Regions from separate parts of the Kitasatospora sp. NPDC089913 genome, predicted to be linked through region 2. Evidence: predicted binding sites of a transcription regulator. Region 2 holds the regulator's gene; each other region holds the start of a gene.
What was found. Region 2 encodes HrcA, which represses chaperone genes, less so after heat shock. Its sites were predicted from a motif close to TTNGCACTCNGNNNNNCNGAGTGCNAA; they were not measured.
Positions count from the first base shown of each region.

Region 1 (5,010 bases), on a different contig from region 2:
CGAAAGAAGGACTCGGACGGACTATATATGTCGTTGGACTGCATATGCAGTCCAGTGGTTCCCATCGGCACGAAAAAGCCGCCGCCGCACCCGGAGGTGCGACGGCGGCCCGGAGGAGGAAGGACCGGCGGCTGAGGCCCGGCCGGCAGCCGGGACGCGCCCTACAGCTCGCCCACCGCCGCCACGACGGCGCCGCGCTTGCCGCACACCCAGTGCGGCTCCGGCCCCAGCTCGGGTTCCACGCCCAGCGCGTGCGGGTCGCCGTCGGCCGCGCAGTCCGCGCACAGCGGCCAGCGGCCGTGGCTCTCCAGCAGCGCGTCCTGGACGTCCTGGGCGACCAGGCCCAGGACGTACTCGACGCCGTCCGGCCACTGCTCCAGCCACCAGCGCCGGTGCGTCACGGCCTGCTCGACCAGGGACACCACGGCGGGGTCGGCGGCGTCCCGCGCGGTCAGGTCGGCCAGGATCAGCGCCCGCGCGGTGTGCAGCGCCGTCTCGATGTCGTCTGTCGTAGCCATCCGTCCAGTCTCCCAAGAACGCCCGGAAACCCGGGACCCCCGGCCCCGGGAAGGCGCCCCGGGAACGCCCCGGGGAACGATCCCGGGAACGCCGCGAGGGCGGCTCCCCGTCGGGGAACCGCCCTCGCGGACGAAAGACCTGCCGATCCGATCGAAGCGATCAGGATCAGAAGTCCATGTCACCGCCCGGCATGCCGCCGCCGGCGGCCGCGGCGGCCTTCTCCGGCTTGTCGGCGATGACGGCCTCGGTGGTGAGGAACAGCGCCGCGATGGAGGCGGCGTTCTGCAGCGCGGAGCGGGTGACCTTGGCCGGGTCGATGATGCCGGCGGCGACCAGGTCGACGTACTCGTTGGTGGCGGCGTTCAGGCCGTGACCGGCGGGGAGGTTGCGCACCTTCTCCACCACGACGCCGCCCTCGAGGCCGGCGTTGGTCGCGATCTGCTTGATCGGGGCCTCGAGCGCGACCTTGACGATGTTGGCACCGGTGGCCTCGTCGCCGTCCAGCTCCAGCTTGTCGAAGGCGACCGAGGCCTGCAGCAGCGCGACGCCACCACCGGCGACGATGCCCTCCTCGACGGCGGCCTTCGCGTTGCGGACGGCGTCCTCGATGCGGTGCTTGCGCTCCTTGAGCTCCACCTCGGTGGCCGCGCCGGCCTTGATGACGGCCACGCCGCCGGCCAGCTTGGCGAGGCGCTCCTGGAGCTTCTCGCGGTCGTAGTCCGAGTCGCTGTTCTCGATCTCGGCGCGGATCTGGTTCACCCGGCCCGCGACCTGCTCGCTGTCGCCGCCACCGTCGACGATGGTGGTCTCGTCCTTGGTGATGACCACCTTGCGGGCGCTGCCCAGCAGGTCGACGCCGGCGTTCTCCAGCTTCAGGCCGACCTCCTCGGAGATCACGGTGCCGCCGGTGAGGATGGCGATGTCCTGGAGCATGGCCTTGCGGCGGTCGCCGAAGCCCGGGGCCTTGACGGCGACGGACTTGAAGGTGCCGCGGATCTTGTTCACGACCAGGGTCGACAGGGCCTCGCCCTCGACGTCCTCGGCGATGATGACGAGCGGCTTGCCGCTCTGCATGACCTTCTCCAGCAGCGGCAGCAGGTCCTTGACCGAGCCGATCTTGGAGTTGGCGATCAGGATGTAGGGGTCCTCGAACGAGGTCTCCATACGCTCCAGGTCGGTGGCGAAGTAGGCCGAGATGTAGCCCTTGTCGAAGCGCATGCCCTCGGTGAGCTCGAGCTCGAGACCGAAGGTGTTGCTCTCCTCGACGGTGATGACGCCTTCCTTGCCGACCTTGTCCATGGCCTCGGCGATGAGCTCGCCGATCTGGGTGTCGGCGGCCGAGATGGAGGCGGTGGAGGCGATCTGCTCCTTGGTCTCCACGTCCTTGGCCTGGGCCAGGAGCTGGTCGGAGACGGCGGTGACGGCCTTCTCGATGCCGCGCTTCAGGGCCATCGGGTTGGCGCCGGCGGCGACGTTGCGCAGACCCTCGCGGACGAGCGCCTGGGCCAGCACGGTGGCGGTGGTGGTGCCGTCACCCGCGACATCGTCGGTCTTCTTGGCGACCTCCTTGACGAGCTCCGCGCCGATCTTCTCGTACGGGTCCTCGAGCTCGATCTCCTTGGCGATGGAGACACCGTCGTTGGTGATCGTGGGGGCGCCCCACTTCTTCTCCAGAACGACGTTGCGGCCCTTGGGGCCGAGCGTGACCTTCACTGCGTCGGCAAGCTGGTTCATGCCACGCTCAAGGCCGCGGCGAGCTTCCTCATCAAAGGCGATGATCTTGGCCATCAGAAGTGGTCCTCCGGGACACGGTCGACTGCTCGGACCAAGGGGTGCCCGCGACGGACGGCCCTGGTGTGCGGGGGTCCATTCCCCTACCGCTCCCTGGGGCCTCACCGACCCGGTCCGCTGTCACTCTCAAGCTGTGAGTGCTAACGCCAATGATTAGCACTCCGGGTGGGTGAGTGCAAGCCCAATCGGGCAATCCGCGAGCCGCGCCACCCGCGCCGCGCACCCGCCCGGAGCCGTCCCCGACCGCCTCCGACCGGGCCGGATCCGACCGGAACGCCGCGCCCCGCGGCCGGCCCCCGGAGCCCGGCCCCGGGCCCGACGGCGGACATCGCGACGGCCACGACGGCCGACATGACGGCGGACATGACGGCGGGCCCGTACGACCGAGGTCGCACGGGCCCGCCGTGAGAATCAAGAGGTGCGCCAGCCGATGGGCCGAGCAGAGCTCCCGGGTGTCGGAAAGGTCAGACCGCCGCGCGGACCATGTCCGCCTGCGGACCCTTCTGCCCCTGAGAGATCTCGAACTCGACCCGCTGGCCCTCCTCAAGGGTGCGGTAGCCGTCCATCTGGATCGCGCTGTAGTGGACGAAGACGTCCGCACCACCGTCGACCGCGATGAAGCCGTAACCCTTCTCCGCGTTGAACCACTTGACGGTGCCCTGAGCCATTCCGAACTCCCCTAGTGCTGTGCTGGCCCTTCACGCGCCCGCAGGTCTGCGGGCCCGGGTCTGGTTGGAGGCCGGCCCGGGGAACCCCCCCTGGGCGCAGCCGCGCACGCCACAATCCTCCCGATGACGCCGAACGGCATCCGGCGAACGGGCGATTGCGTCGACCGCGGCTGAATGTATCCGGATCGACGCCCTCTGCAACAGGGTCAATGGCGGGGAATTCACCCGCGGCGCCGTGGGACAGGACGGGCGCAATCGGGATAAAGCCCTGCATTCTCCGCCGGACATAGCGGACGTATTACCAGAAATCCCCGCCAGAATTCTGACACCGGCCTGACATGTATCCAGGTCCCGGGCCCGTCCCGGCTCCCGCCGGACGCGGGCCGGCGGTGGTGGCGGTGCGGTGGATTCGTTCCCGGACCAGGGTGACGGGCGCGCCCTGTTCCCGGTCCAGCGACACTTTACTCCGCCCGGGACCGAAGATATTCCCGCCAAAATGCGCACGGCCGTCCGCGGCACGGAATTCCGTGCCGCGGACGGCCGTCGGCGACGCGCCCGCCCCGGGGGGAACGGACCGCCCGCGGATCACCCGCCGGCGACCGCCGGGATGATCGAAATGTTCGCGCCGTCCTTGATCCCCGTTTCCAGGCCCTCGGCGAACCGCACGTCGTCGTCGTTCACGTAGACATTGACGAAACGGCGCAGCTTGCCGGTGTCGTCGAGGATCCGCGCGGCGATCCCGGCGTGGTTGCGCTCCAGGTCGGCGATCACCTCGGCCAGCGTGGCGCCCTCGGCGGGCACCTCGCTGACGCCGCCGGTGTAGGTGCGCAGGATGGTCGGGATGCGGACGTTGGCGCTCATGGGGGTCTCCTAGCTACTACGGGCGCTGGGTGGGCGGAGGGGTCAGTCGGAAGCGAGGCCGGCGCCCCGGAAGGCGTCCAGGGTCGGCCGGATGACGGCGGTCATGCCGGACTCGGCGACCGCGTCGAGGGTCTTGAGCCCGTCACCGGTGTTGATCGCGACGGTCTCCTTCGACGGGTCCAGCTGCCCGGTCTCGACCAGCTTCTTCAGCACGCCGACGGTCACGCCGCCCGCGGTCTCCGCGAAGATGCCCTCGGTCCGCGCCAGCAGCCGGATCGCCGCCACGACCTCCTCGTCGGTGACGTCCTCCACCGCGCCGCCGGTGCGCCGGGCGATGTCCAGCACGTACGGGCCGTCGGCCGGGTTGCCGATCGCCAGCGACTTGGCGATGGTGTCCGGCTTGACCGGCCGGATCACGTCGTGACCGGCCTTGAAGGCCGCCGAGACCGGCGAGCAGCCCGCCGCCTGGGCGCCGAAGATCCGGTACGGCCGGTCCTCGACCAGGCCCAGCCTGATCAGCTCCTGCAGCCCCTTGTCGATCTTGGTGAGCTGGGAGCCCGAGGCGATCGGGATCACGATCTGCTCCGGCAGCCGCCAGCCGAGCTGCTCGCAGATCTCGAAGGCCAGCGTCTTGGAGCCCTCGCCGTAGTACGGCCGCAGATTGACGTTGACGAAGCCCCAGCCCTCGCCGGCCGGGTCGCCGATCAGCTCCGAGCAGAAGCGGTTCACGTCGTCGTAGTTGCCCTCGATGCCGACCAGCTCGCCGCCGTACACCCCGGCCATCACGACCTTGCCCTGCTCCAGGTCGTGCGGGATGAACACGCAGGACCGGAAGCCCGCCCGGGCCGCCGCCGCGCCGACCGCGCCGGCCAGGTTGCCGGTCGACGAGCAGGAGAGCGTGGTGTAGCCGAACACCCGGGCCGCCTCGATGGCGCAGGCCACCACGCGGTCCTTGAAGGAGTGGGTCGGGTTCCCGGAGTCGTCCTTGATGTGCAGCTGCCCGGTGAAGCCGAGCTCGCGGCCCAGGTTGTCCGCCTTCACCAGCGGGGTCCACCCCGGGTTGAGGTTCGGCTTGGTCGCCACGTCGGCCGGCACGGGCAGCAGCGGCGCGTAGCGCCAGATCGACGCCGGACCGGCCTCGATCCGCTTGCGCAGCTCCTCGGCGCCCTCG
Region 1 is NZ_JBIVGI010000053.1:7,530-12,539, reverse strand. It holds gene ACIPYS_RS39310 (hypothetical protein) at 162-518, opposite strand; gene groL (chaperonin GroEL) at 685-2,307, opposite strand; gene ACIPYS_RS39300 (cold-shock protein) at 2,775-2,978, opposite strand; gene ACIPYS_RS39295 (MoaD/ThiS family protein) at 3,564-3,839, opposite strand; gene thrC (threonine synthase) at 3,882-5,010, opposite strand, start outside.
Region 1: the regulator HrcA is predicted to act here: its motif matches at 2,464-2,490, upstream of groL (chaperonin GroEL).

Region 2 (5,010 bases):
ACTGGCCGGACGGCCGCTCCTCGCCGCGCAGCACCGCCAGGCGGCGCAGCAGCTCCTCCTGCTCGGCGTCGAGCTTGGTGGGCGTCTGCACCTCGACATGCACTATCAGGTCACCGCGGCCGCCGCCGCGCAGGTGGGTGATGCCGCGGCCGTGCAGCGGGATCGACTGGCCGGACTGGGTGCCGGGCCGGATGTCGACCTCCTCGATCCCGTCCAGGGTCTGCAGCGGCACCTGGGTGCCGAGCGAGGCCGCCGTCATCGGGATGGTGACCGTGCAGTGCAGGTCGTCGCCGCGCCGCTGGAAGGTCGGGTGGCTGGTCTCGGCGATCTCGACGTAGAGGTCGCCGGCCGGGCCGCCGCCGGGGCCGACCTCGCCCTCGCCGGCCAGCTGGATCCGGGTGCCGTTGTCGACCCCGGCCGGGATCTTGACGGTCAGGGTGCGCCGGGCGCGGACCCGGCCGTCGCCGGCGCACTCCGGGCACGGGGTCGGCACGACGGTGCCGAAGCCCTGGCACTGCGGGCAGGGGCGCGAGGTCATGACCTGGCCCAGGAAGGACCGGGTGACCTGGGAGACCTCGCCCTTGCCGCGGCACATGTCGCAGGTCTGCGCGGAGGTGCCGGGCGCGGCGCCCTCGCCGCTGCAGGTGGTGCAGGTGACGGCGGTGTCGACCTGGAGTTCCTTGGTGGTGCCGAACGCGGCCTCCTCCAGGGTGATCTCCAGCCGGATCATGGCGTCCTGGCCGCGCCTGGTCCGGGAGCGCGGTCCGCGCTGGCCGGAGGCGGCGCCGAAGAAGGCGTCCATGATGTCGGAGAAGCCGAAGCCCGCCGCGCCCGCGCCGAAGCCGCCCGCGCCGCCCCCGCCGTTCGGCGAGAGCGGGTCGCCGCCGAGGTCGTAGACCTGGCGCTTCTGCGGGTCGGAGAGCACCTCGTAGGCGGCGTTGATCTCCTTGAACCGCTCCTGCGTCTTCGGGTCCGGGTTGACGTCCGGGTGCAGTTCGCGTGCCAGGCGCCGGAACGCCTTCTTGATCTCGTCCTGCCCCGCATCCCGTCGGACGCCGAGTACCGCGTAGTAGTCCGTGGCCACCAAATGCTCCGCTTGTTCCGCCTGTGTGAGTGCTTGCGACTTCGGGCGCCGTCAGCTGTCCGACGACGACCGTTCCTACGACTCGGCCAGAATCTGGCCCACGTACCGTGCCACCGCTCGCACCGCCCCCATTGTGCCCGGGTAGTCCATCCGGGTCGGACCGATCACCCCCAGTTTGGCCACGCTCTCGTCGCCCGAACCGTAACCGACCGAGACGACCGAGGTGGAATTCAGCCCTTCGTAGGCGTTCTCCCGCCCGATCCGGACCGTCATCCCGGCGTCCGCGGTCTCACCCAGGAGGCGGAGCAGGACGACCTGCTCCTCCAGTGCCTCCAGCACCGGCTGGATGGTCAGCGGGAAGTCGTGGCCGAAGCGGGTCAGATTGGCCGTGCCGGCCAGCATGATCCGCTCCTCGCGCTGCTCGGCGAGGGTCTCGAAGAGCGTCGCCAGCACCGTGGACACGGTCGGCCGGTCGGCCGCCTCGAACTGCGCGGGCAGCTCCTCCAGCAGCCCCGGGACGTCCGGGAGCCGCTGTCCGGCGGCCCGGGCGTTGATCCGGCCCCGGAGGTCCGCCAGCACGGTCTCGCCGACCGTACCCGGGCAGTCCACCAACCGCTGCTCGACGCGGCCGGTGTTCATGATCAGCACCAGCATCACCTTGGCCGGGGCCAGCGCCACCAGCTCGATGTGCCGCACCGTGGAGCGGCTCAGCGAGGGGTACTGCACCACCGCGACCTGGCGGGTCAGCTGGGCGAGCAGCCGCACCGTGCGGGCGACCACGTCGTCGAGGTCCACCGCGCCGTCGAGGAAGTGCCGGATCGCCCGCCGCTCGGGCGCGCTCATCGGCTTGACCTCGGCCAGCTTGTCGACGAACAGCCGGTAGCCCTTGTCGGTGGGGATCCGCCCGGCGCTGGTGTGCGGCTGGTGGATGTACCCCTCCTCCTCCAGCGCCGCCATGTCGTTGCGGACGGTCGCCGGGGAGACCCCGAGGTTGTGCCGCTCGACCAGGGCCTTGGAGCCGACCGGCTCCTCGGTGCCCACGTAGTCCTGGACGATCGCGCGAAGCACCGCGAGTTTGCGGTCGTCGAGCTGGCGGACCTCACCGGCCATGGGCACGCACCTCCGTCTTCACGCGTTGTCCGTTGTGACACACCGTCGTGGCATGTGTCCGTGTTCGAGCTGTCCGGTCCGACCCCGAGGGGCCGGGCCTTGGCACTCTGAACACACGAGTGCCAGAACCGTACCTGCCAGTGTAAGGCCCGGGTCCGACGGCAGGAACGGCCCGGCCGGGGTGATCCTGCCCGCAGTCCGCGGCGCGCGGGTGATGCCGCGGGGCCCGCCCGGTGGCAGCATCGGAAGCGGACGGCGAACGGAGGAGCAGAGATGTCGAGCTCGGGCCAGCACACCCGCTTCGCCCCCGACCGCGGCCTGACCGGCCGCATGGTGGGGACGATGTTCCTGATCGGGCTGCTGTACGTGGGATTCACCGGTCTGCTGATCGTGCTGCTGCGCGGCGCCTGGCCGATCGTCGTGCTGATCTCGGGCGGCCTGTTCGTCGCCCAGTTCTGGTTCAGCGACCGCATCACCGAACGGGCGATGGGTGCCCACCGGGTCACCCCGGAGCAGTACCCGCAGCTGCACGGCGCCGTCGACCGGCTCTGCGCGCTCGCCGACATGCCCAAACCCCGGGTGGCGGTCGCCGACAACGACATGCCGAACGCCTTCGCCACCGGCCGCAACCCGCAGAACGCGGTGGTCTGCGTGACCACCGGCCTGCTGCGCCGGCTGGAACCCGAGGAGCTGGAGGGCGTGCTCGCCCACGAGCTGTCCCACGTCGCCCACCGCGACGTCGCCGTGATGACGGTGGCCGGCTTCCTGGGCGTACTGGCCGGCGCGATGACCCGGATCGCCGTGTACGGCGGCTTCATGGGCGGCGGGCGCAACAACAACGACTCCAACGCCGCGATCGCCGCCCTGGTGATCCCGCTGGTGTCGATCGCCGTCTACGCGATCAGCTTCCTGCTGACCCGGCTGCTCTCCCGCTACCGGGAGCTGGCCGCCGACCGGGCCGCCGCCCAGCTCACCGGGCGGCCCAGCGCGCTCGCCTCGGCGCTCACCAAGGTGACCGGCCAGATCGCCGCCATCCCGACCCGGGACCTGCGCCAGTCGCAGGCCTACAACGCGTTCTACTTCGCGCCGGCCCTCAGCGCCCGGGAGGCCGCCACCCAGCTGTTCTCCACCCACCCGTCGCTGGAGCAGCGACTGGCCCAGCTGGCGAAGATCTCCTCCGACCTCGGCCGCTGAGCCGCCCGTCGCCCGCGCCGCTCCCATCCCTCCCCGCACCGCACCGCACCGCACCGTTCTCCGACCGGAAGGACCGCCGTGGGCATCCTGGACACGCTGTTCGGCCGCACCAAGCCCGTCAAGCCCGACCTCGACCAGCTGTTCGGCGTACCGTCCGCCGCCCTCACCCTGGAGGCCGCGGCCGGCTTCCGGCCCACCGGACTCGGCTCGGTCTGCTTCGCCTCCGTCGAGGGCGGCGCCTTCGACGAGGTCGAACGGCAGGTCCGGGCCCTGCTCGACGCCGACACCGAACGCGGCGGCGTCCCCGTCGAGGCCTCCCGGGACTCCTACGGCTACTCCTGGCTGCTCGCCCGGCACGAACCCGGCGAACTGCCCGCACTGGTCAACGACCTGCACGCGGTCAACAGCGAACTCGAGGCGCACGGCTTCGGCCCCCAGCTGCTCTGCTCCCTGGTCGGCTTCCGCGACGCCGACGGGCGGCGGCCGCTCGCCCTCGTCTACCTGTACAAACGCGGCACCTTCTACCCGTTCGCACCGATGCCCGGCGGCGGCGAGAAGCGCGACAACCCGCTGGAGCTGGAGGTCAACGCGATGCTCGGCAACGACCTGCGGCTGGAGAAGGACCTCACCCGCTGGTTCCCGGTCTGGGGCGCGCCGGGCCTGTGAACCGGGGGGCCACCGGGCCGGCGGTGCCGCCCCCGGGCCCGGAAATCCGGTGGCCCACCGGCGCCCCCGCCCCTAGGGTCCGCCCGTGATCAACTGGACCGCTCTCGAATCCGCCGCCCCCACCCCCGACACCCTCGCCGCCGTCAGCGCCGCACTGCGCTCGCCCGACCCGCACGTCCGCGACAGCCTCGCCTACGAGCAGTTGTGCCGCTGGGTACCGCAGCTCACCCCCGCCGAGCGCCTCGCGCTCGGCGACGAGATGGCCGAACGCCTCACCGGCCCCGAGATCCAGGCCCGCACCTTCGCCCCGCTGATCCTCGCCGACCTCGCCGACCTCGGCACCCACCGCCCGGCCTGGCTGGACGCCTTCGCCCGCTGGTACACCGGCGAGAGCGACCTGCGCGGCTTCGACCCGGAACTCGGCTGGCTGCACGCGGTGGCGCACGGCGCCGACTACCTGGCCGCCCTCGGCCGCGGCCCGCTGCTCGCCGACCCGACCCCGCTGCTGGACCTCGTCGCCGCCCGGCTGCTCGCCCCCACCGACCACGTGCTGGACGCCATGGAGGACGACCGGCTCGGCCGCGCCGTCGCCCAGATCCTCACCCGCCCGGAGCTGACCGAGCGCCAGGCCCTCGGCTGGCTCGACCCGATCGCCGCCCAGCCGCCGCGCCGGCCCTCCGCGACCACCGGCGCCGTGCCCGCCGTCGTCTCCAACACCCTGCGCACCCTGCGGGCCGTCTACGTGCTCGCCGACCGGGGCGTGCGCACGGAGCGCGGCGGCGCGCCGGTGCCGCTGCCGCACTCCGCCGCCCTGCGCGCGCGGATCGCCGAGCTGCTGGTGGTGAACTCGCCGTTCACCGGCTGACGGCCCGTGGGCTCCGGGAAATAGACTCCGGGGAATGCGCAGCCGCCAGTACGGACCCGACCTGACCCCGCCGTGGAAGAAGCAGGCGCCC
Region 2 is NZ_JBIVGI010000001.1:135,443-140,452, reverse strand. It holds gene dnaJ (molecular chaperone DnaJ) at 1-1,084, opposite strand, end outside; gene hrcA (heat-inducible transcriptional repressor HrcA) at 1,160-2,194, opposite strand; gene htpX (zinc metalloprotease HtpX) at 2,468-3,388, shown strand; gene ACIPYS_RS00605 (hypothetical protein) at 3,467-4,054, shown strand; gene ACIPYS_RS00600 (DUF2785 domain-containing protein) at 4,140-4,919, shown strand; gene ACIPYS_RS00595 (DUF3097 domain-containing protein) at 4,954-5,010, shown strand, end outside.

Region 3 (5,010 bases), on a different contig from region 2:
GGTCCCGGCGAGCGGTTCCCCGGCGGGCGGTGCCGCGGCGGTCCCGTCGCGGTCCGCGGGCCCGTCGCCGACCGCCTCCCCGACCGCCTCCCCGACCGGTGGCGGCCCGGCCGCCGGGGACGCCGCGGCCTGGGCGAAGTGGCACCTCGCGCCGCTGCCGCCGGCGCCGCCCGCACCCGCCGACAAGCCGGTGAAACTCGCCCGGACCGGGCCGGTCCCGGTGTTCAGCGAGGTGAAGACCTCCGACAAGGTCGTCTTCGTCACCATCGACGACGGTGCCGAGAAGGACCCGAAGTTCGTCGAGATGCTGACCGACCTCAAGGTGCCGGTGTCGATGTTCCTGACCCGCGACATCGTCAAGGACGACTACGGCTACTTCAAGCGCCTCCAGGCCCTCGGCAACCACGTCCACAACCACACCGTGGACCACGCCCAGCTGAGCAAGGTGCCGCCGGAGAAGCAGAAGTCCGAGATCTGCGACGCCCAGGCCGCGCTCACCCAGCAGTACGGCACCCCGCCGCTGCTGTTCCGCCCGCCGTACGGGGACGGCGCCAACACGCCCGCGCTCAACACCGCGGTGCAGCAGTGCGGGCCGAGGGCGGTCGTGCTGTGGCGCGAGTCGATGCAGATCCACGACATGCAGTACCAGGCCGCGGACAAGAAGCTGCGGGCCGGCGACATCGTGCTCGCCCACTTCCGGGGCCCGAAGGACCTCAAGGGCGAGACGATGACGCAGATGTTCGGCGAGCTGCTGGCCCGGATCCAGGAGCAGGGCTTCGCGGTGGCCCGGCTGGAGGACTACATCGAGGCGCCGGCCGCCTGAACGGCCGCGGCCGGTCCGGTGACGGGGTGGCCGAGCATCATCAGCGGGCCGTTGTCGGTGCGGCTGAGGACCACCGTGACGGAGTTCGGACCGCTGGGACGCAGCTGGCGGCGCAGTTCCTCCGGGGTGATCGCCATTCCGCGCTTCTTGATCACCACCGTGCCGACCTTGCGCTCGCGCAGCAGCGCCTTGAGCTTCTTGATGTGGAACGGCAGGACGTCGGTCAGCTCGAAGGCGTGCGCGTACGGGGTGTCGACCAGCTCGTCGGAGGTCAGGTAGGCGATCTTCGGATCGATCAGCCGCCCGTTCACCAGCCCGGCCACCTCGGCGACCAGATGGGCGCGGATCACGGCGCCGTCCGGCTCGTACAGGTAGCGGCCGACCGGTCCGGCCGGGGGGTCGGGCAGATCTCCGCCGGTGAGGCCGGCCCGCTGCGGCAGCAGGGTGGCGCGGTGCGGGTGCCCGGCCCGGGTGCCGAACCAGAGCACCGCCTCCTTGACGTCGCCGTGGTCCGAGACCCACTCGGCCTCGGCGTCCTCCGGGACGGCCTCGTGCGGGATGCCGGGCGCCACCTTGAGCGCGCCGACGGGGGCCCGGCGGCCGGCCTCGATCGCCCAGGAGAGCGGCGGGGCGTACGCCTCGGGGTCGAAGACCCGGCCGCGCGCGGTGCGCCGGGCGGGGTCGGTGAAGACCGCGTCGTAGCCGGTGACGTCGACCCCGGCCACGTCCGCGCAGCGCACCTCGACCAGGTCGGCCAGGCCCAGGGCGGCGGCGTTGGCGGCGAGGGCGGCGCAGGCGGCCGGGTCCCGGTCGACGGCGAGCACCTCGATGCCGGCCCGGGCCAGGGCCAGCACGTCGCCGCCGATGCCGCAGCAGAGGTCGGCCAGCCGCTTCACCCCCAGCCCGGCGAACCGTGCGGCCCGCCACTCGGCGACCTCGCGCCGGGTGGACTGCTCGACGCCGTTGGGCGTGAAGTACATGAGATCGGCGTCGGCGCCGAACTTGGCCCGGGCCCGCTGCCGCAGCCTGGCCTGCCCGAAGGCGGCCGACACCAGCTCGGCGGGGTGCTCCTTGCGCAGCCGGGTGGCGAGTGCCAGCTCCTCCTCGGGCGCGAACTCGCGCAGTTCGGCGAGCAGGGCCTGGCCCCGCTCGGTCAGCAGGGCCCGCAGGTCGTCGTTCTCCACCCGCTCATTCTCCCCGGTCACGGGCGGGCCCGGGCCGCGGGCCCGCGGGCGGGAGCGCGCGGTCGACGGGTGCGTCCGGCGGGACCGGCCCGCGTGGCGTTGGCACTCTGGTTGACTGAGTGCTAACGGCGGCCTATGGTCATCACTAGCACTCACCACCGGGGGAGTGCTAACGCGACAATGCGTGTCTGACCCCCGCGACGGCAGATCCGTGAGTTCGCCCCTACCCGTTAGAAAACCCCGTAATCTCCGAAGGGGAGCTCGGACGTGACCACCAGCAGCAAGGTTGCCATCAAGCCGCTCGAGGACCGCATTGTGGTCCAGCCGCTCGACGCCGAGACCACCACGGCCTCCGGCCTGGTTATCCCGGACACCGCCAAGGAGAAGCCCCAGGAGGGCGTCGTCCTGGCTGTCGGCCCGGGCCGCTTCGAGGACGGCCAGCGTCTGCCGCTCGACGTCGCCGTGGGTGACATCGTCCTGTACTCGAAGTACGGCGGCACCGAGGTGAAGTACCAGGGCGAGGAGTACCTGGTGCTCTCCGCGCGCGACGTTCTCGCCATCATCGAGAAGTAAAAAGCGTTCAGCCACGCCCCGGATCCGTGTCCCTAGTGACAGGGGCCGGGGCGTGGCTGTTGGTTCACGTAGTCGAGCGGCCCGCGACGGCCGCACCCCGAAGGAACAGGAAACATGGCGAAGATCCTGCAGTTCGACGAGGACGCCCGCCGCTCGCTCGAGCGCGGTGTCAACAAGCTGGCCGACACCGTCAAGGTGACCATCGGCCCCAAGGGCCGCAACGTCGTCATCGACAAGAAGTTCGGCGCCCCGACCATCACCAACGACGGTGTCACCATCGCCCGTGAGGTCGAGCTCGACGACCCGTACGAGAACCTTGGCGCGCAGCTCGTCAAGGAGGTCGCCACCAAGACCAACGACGTCGCGGGCGACGGCACCACCACCGCCACCGTGCTGGCCCAGGCCCTGGTCAACGAGGGTCTGCGCAACGTCGCCGCGGGCGCCGGCCCGGCCGCCCTGAAGAAGGGCATCGACAAGGCCGTCGCCGCCGTCTCCGAGCACCTGCTGTCGGTCGCCCGCGAGATCGAGGGCAAGGACGACGTCGCCGCCGTCGCGAGCCTCTCCGCCCAGGACACCCAGGTCGGCGAGCTGATCGCCGAGGCGATCGACAAGGTCGGCAAGGACGGTGTCATCACCGTCGAGGAGTCGAACACCTTCGGCGTGGAGCTGGACTTCACCGAGGGCATGCAGTTCGACAAGGGCTACCTGTCGCCGTACTTCGTCACCGACGCGGAGCGGCAGGAGGCGGTCCTCGAGGACCCGTACATCCTGATCAACCAGGGCAAGATCTCCTCCATCCAGGAGCTGCTGCCGCTGCTGGAGAAGATCCTGCAGGGCGGCACCTCCCGCCCGCTGCTGATCATCGCCGAGGACGTCGACGGCGAGGCGCTGTCCACCCTCGTGGTGAACAAGATCCGCGGCACCTTCAACGCGGTGGCCGTCAAGGCCCCGGGCTTCGGCGACCGCCGCAAGGCGATCCTCGGCGACCTGGCCGTCCTCACCGGCGGCACCGTGATCTCCGAGGAGGTCGGCCTCAAGCTCGACCAGGCCGGTCTGGACGTGCTGGGCTCCGCCCGCCGCGTGACCGTCACCAAGGACGAGACGATCGTCGTCGACGGCGCCGGTGACTCCGAGGCCGTGACCGGCCGCGTCGCCCAGATCAAGGGCGAGATCGCCAACACCGACTCGGACTGGGACCGCGAGAAGCTGCAGGAGCGCCTGGCCAAGCTGGCCGGCGGCGTCTGCGTCATCCGCGTCGGTGCCGCCACCGAGGTGGAGCTGAAGGAGCGCAAGCACCGTCTCGAGGACGCCATCTCGGCGACCCGTGCCGCGGTCGAGGAGGGCATCGTCGCCGGTGGTGGCGCCTCCCTGGTGCACGCCGCCAAGGTGCTGGACGGCGGCCTGGGCCTGTCCGGCGACGAGGCCACCGGTGTCGCGGTCGTCCGCAAGGCGCTGCACGAGCCGCTGCGCTGGATCGCCCAGAACGCCGGCCTGGAGGGTTACGTCATCACCTCCAAGGTCTCCGAGCTGGAGCTGGGCCAGGGCTACAACGCGGCCACCGGCGAGTACGGCGACCTGGTGAAGGCCGGCGTCATCGACCCGGTCAAGGTCACCCGCTCCGCCCTGGAGAACGCCGCCTCGATCGCCTCCTTGCTTCTCACCACCGAGACCCTCGTGGTGGAGAAGAAGGAGGAGGAGGCCGACGCCGGTCACTCGCACGGCGGCCACGGCCACTCGCACTGAGGCCCGAAGCACTGACCGGAGGCCCGGTCCGCGCCCCGCTGGGGGTGGCGGGCCGGGCCTCCGGCGTTGCGGCGCGGACCGTGCCCGGGGCGGCCGCGACGGGGTGTTCCATCCTTCAACTATCAGTTGAATTTTGCTTGTTGCAAAGAATGTCTTATATCTTGGGGGCATGATCGAGGCCCGCCACCTGCGCGTCCTGCGTGCCGTCGCCCGCACCGGCTCCTTCTCCGCCGCCGCTCGTGAGCTGGGCTGCACCCAGCCCGCGATCAGTCAGCAGATGAAGGCGCTGGAGAAGTCCGTGGACACCCCGCTGGTGGTCCGTTCGGGCCGCGGGATGCAGCTCAGCGAGGCCGGCCGGGTGCTGCTCAAGCATGCCACCGGAATCCTCGCCGGGCTCTCCGCCGCGGAGGAGGAGGTCGCCGCGATCGCCGGACTGCGGGCCGGCCGGGTCCGGCTGGTGTCCTTCCCGACCGCCAGTTCCACCCTGGTGCCGCCGGCCGTCGCCCGGCTGCGGGGCACCCATCCGGGGGTCCGCGTGTCGCTGGTCGAGGCGGAGCCGCCGGAATCGCTGGCGATGCTGCGCGGCGGCGAGTGCGAGGTCGCCCTCGCCTTCCGCTACCCGCAGACCCCCGGTTCCGCCGCCGCACCGCTGTCCGCGCCCGCGCACGGCACGCCGCGGGAGGCGCG
Region 3 is NZ_JBIVGI010000011.1:99,837-104,846, reverse strand. It holds gene ACIPYS_RS18780 (polysaccharide deacetylase family protein) at 1-823, shown strand, start outside; gene ACIPYS_RS18775 (class I SAM-dependent methyltransferase) at 799-2,007, opposite strand; gene groES (co-chaperone GroES) at 2,275-2,580, shown strand; gene groL (chaperonin GroEL) at 2,695-4,323, shown strand; gene ACIPYS_RS18760 (LysR family transcriptional regulator) at 4,493-5,010, shown strand, end outside.
Region 3: the regulator HrcA is predicted to act here: its motif matches at 2,107-2,133, upstream of groES (co-chaperone GroES).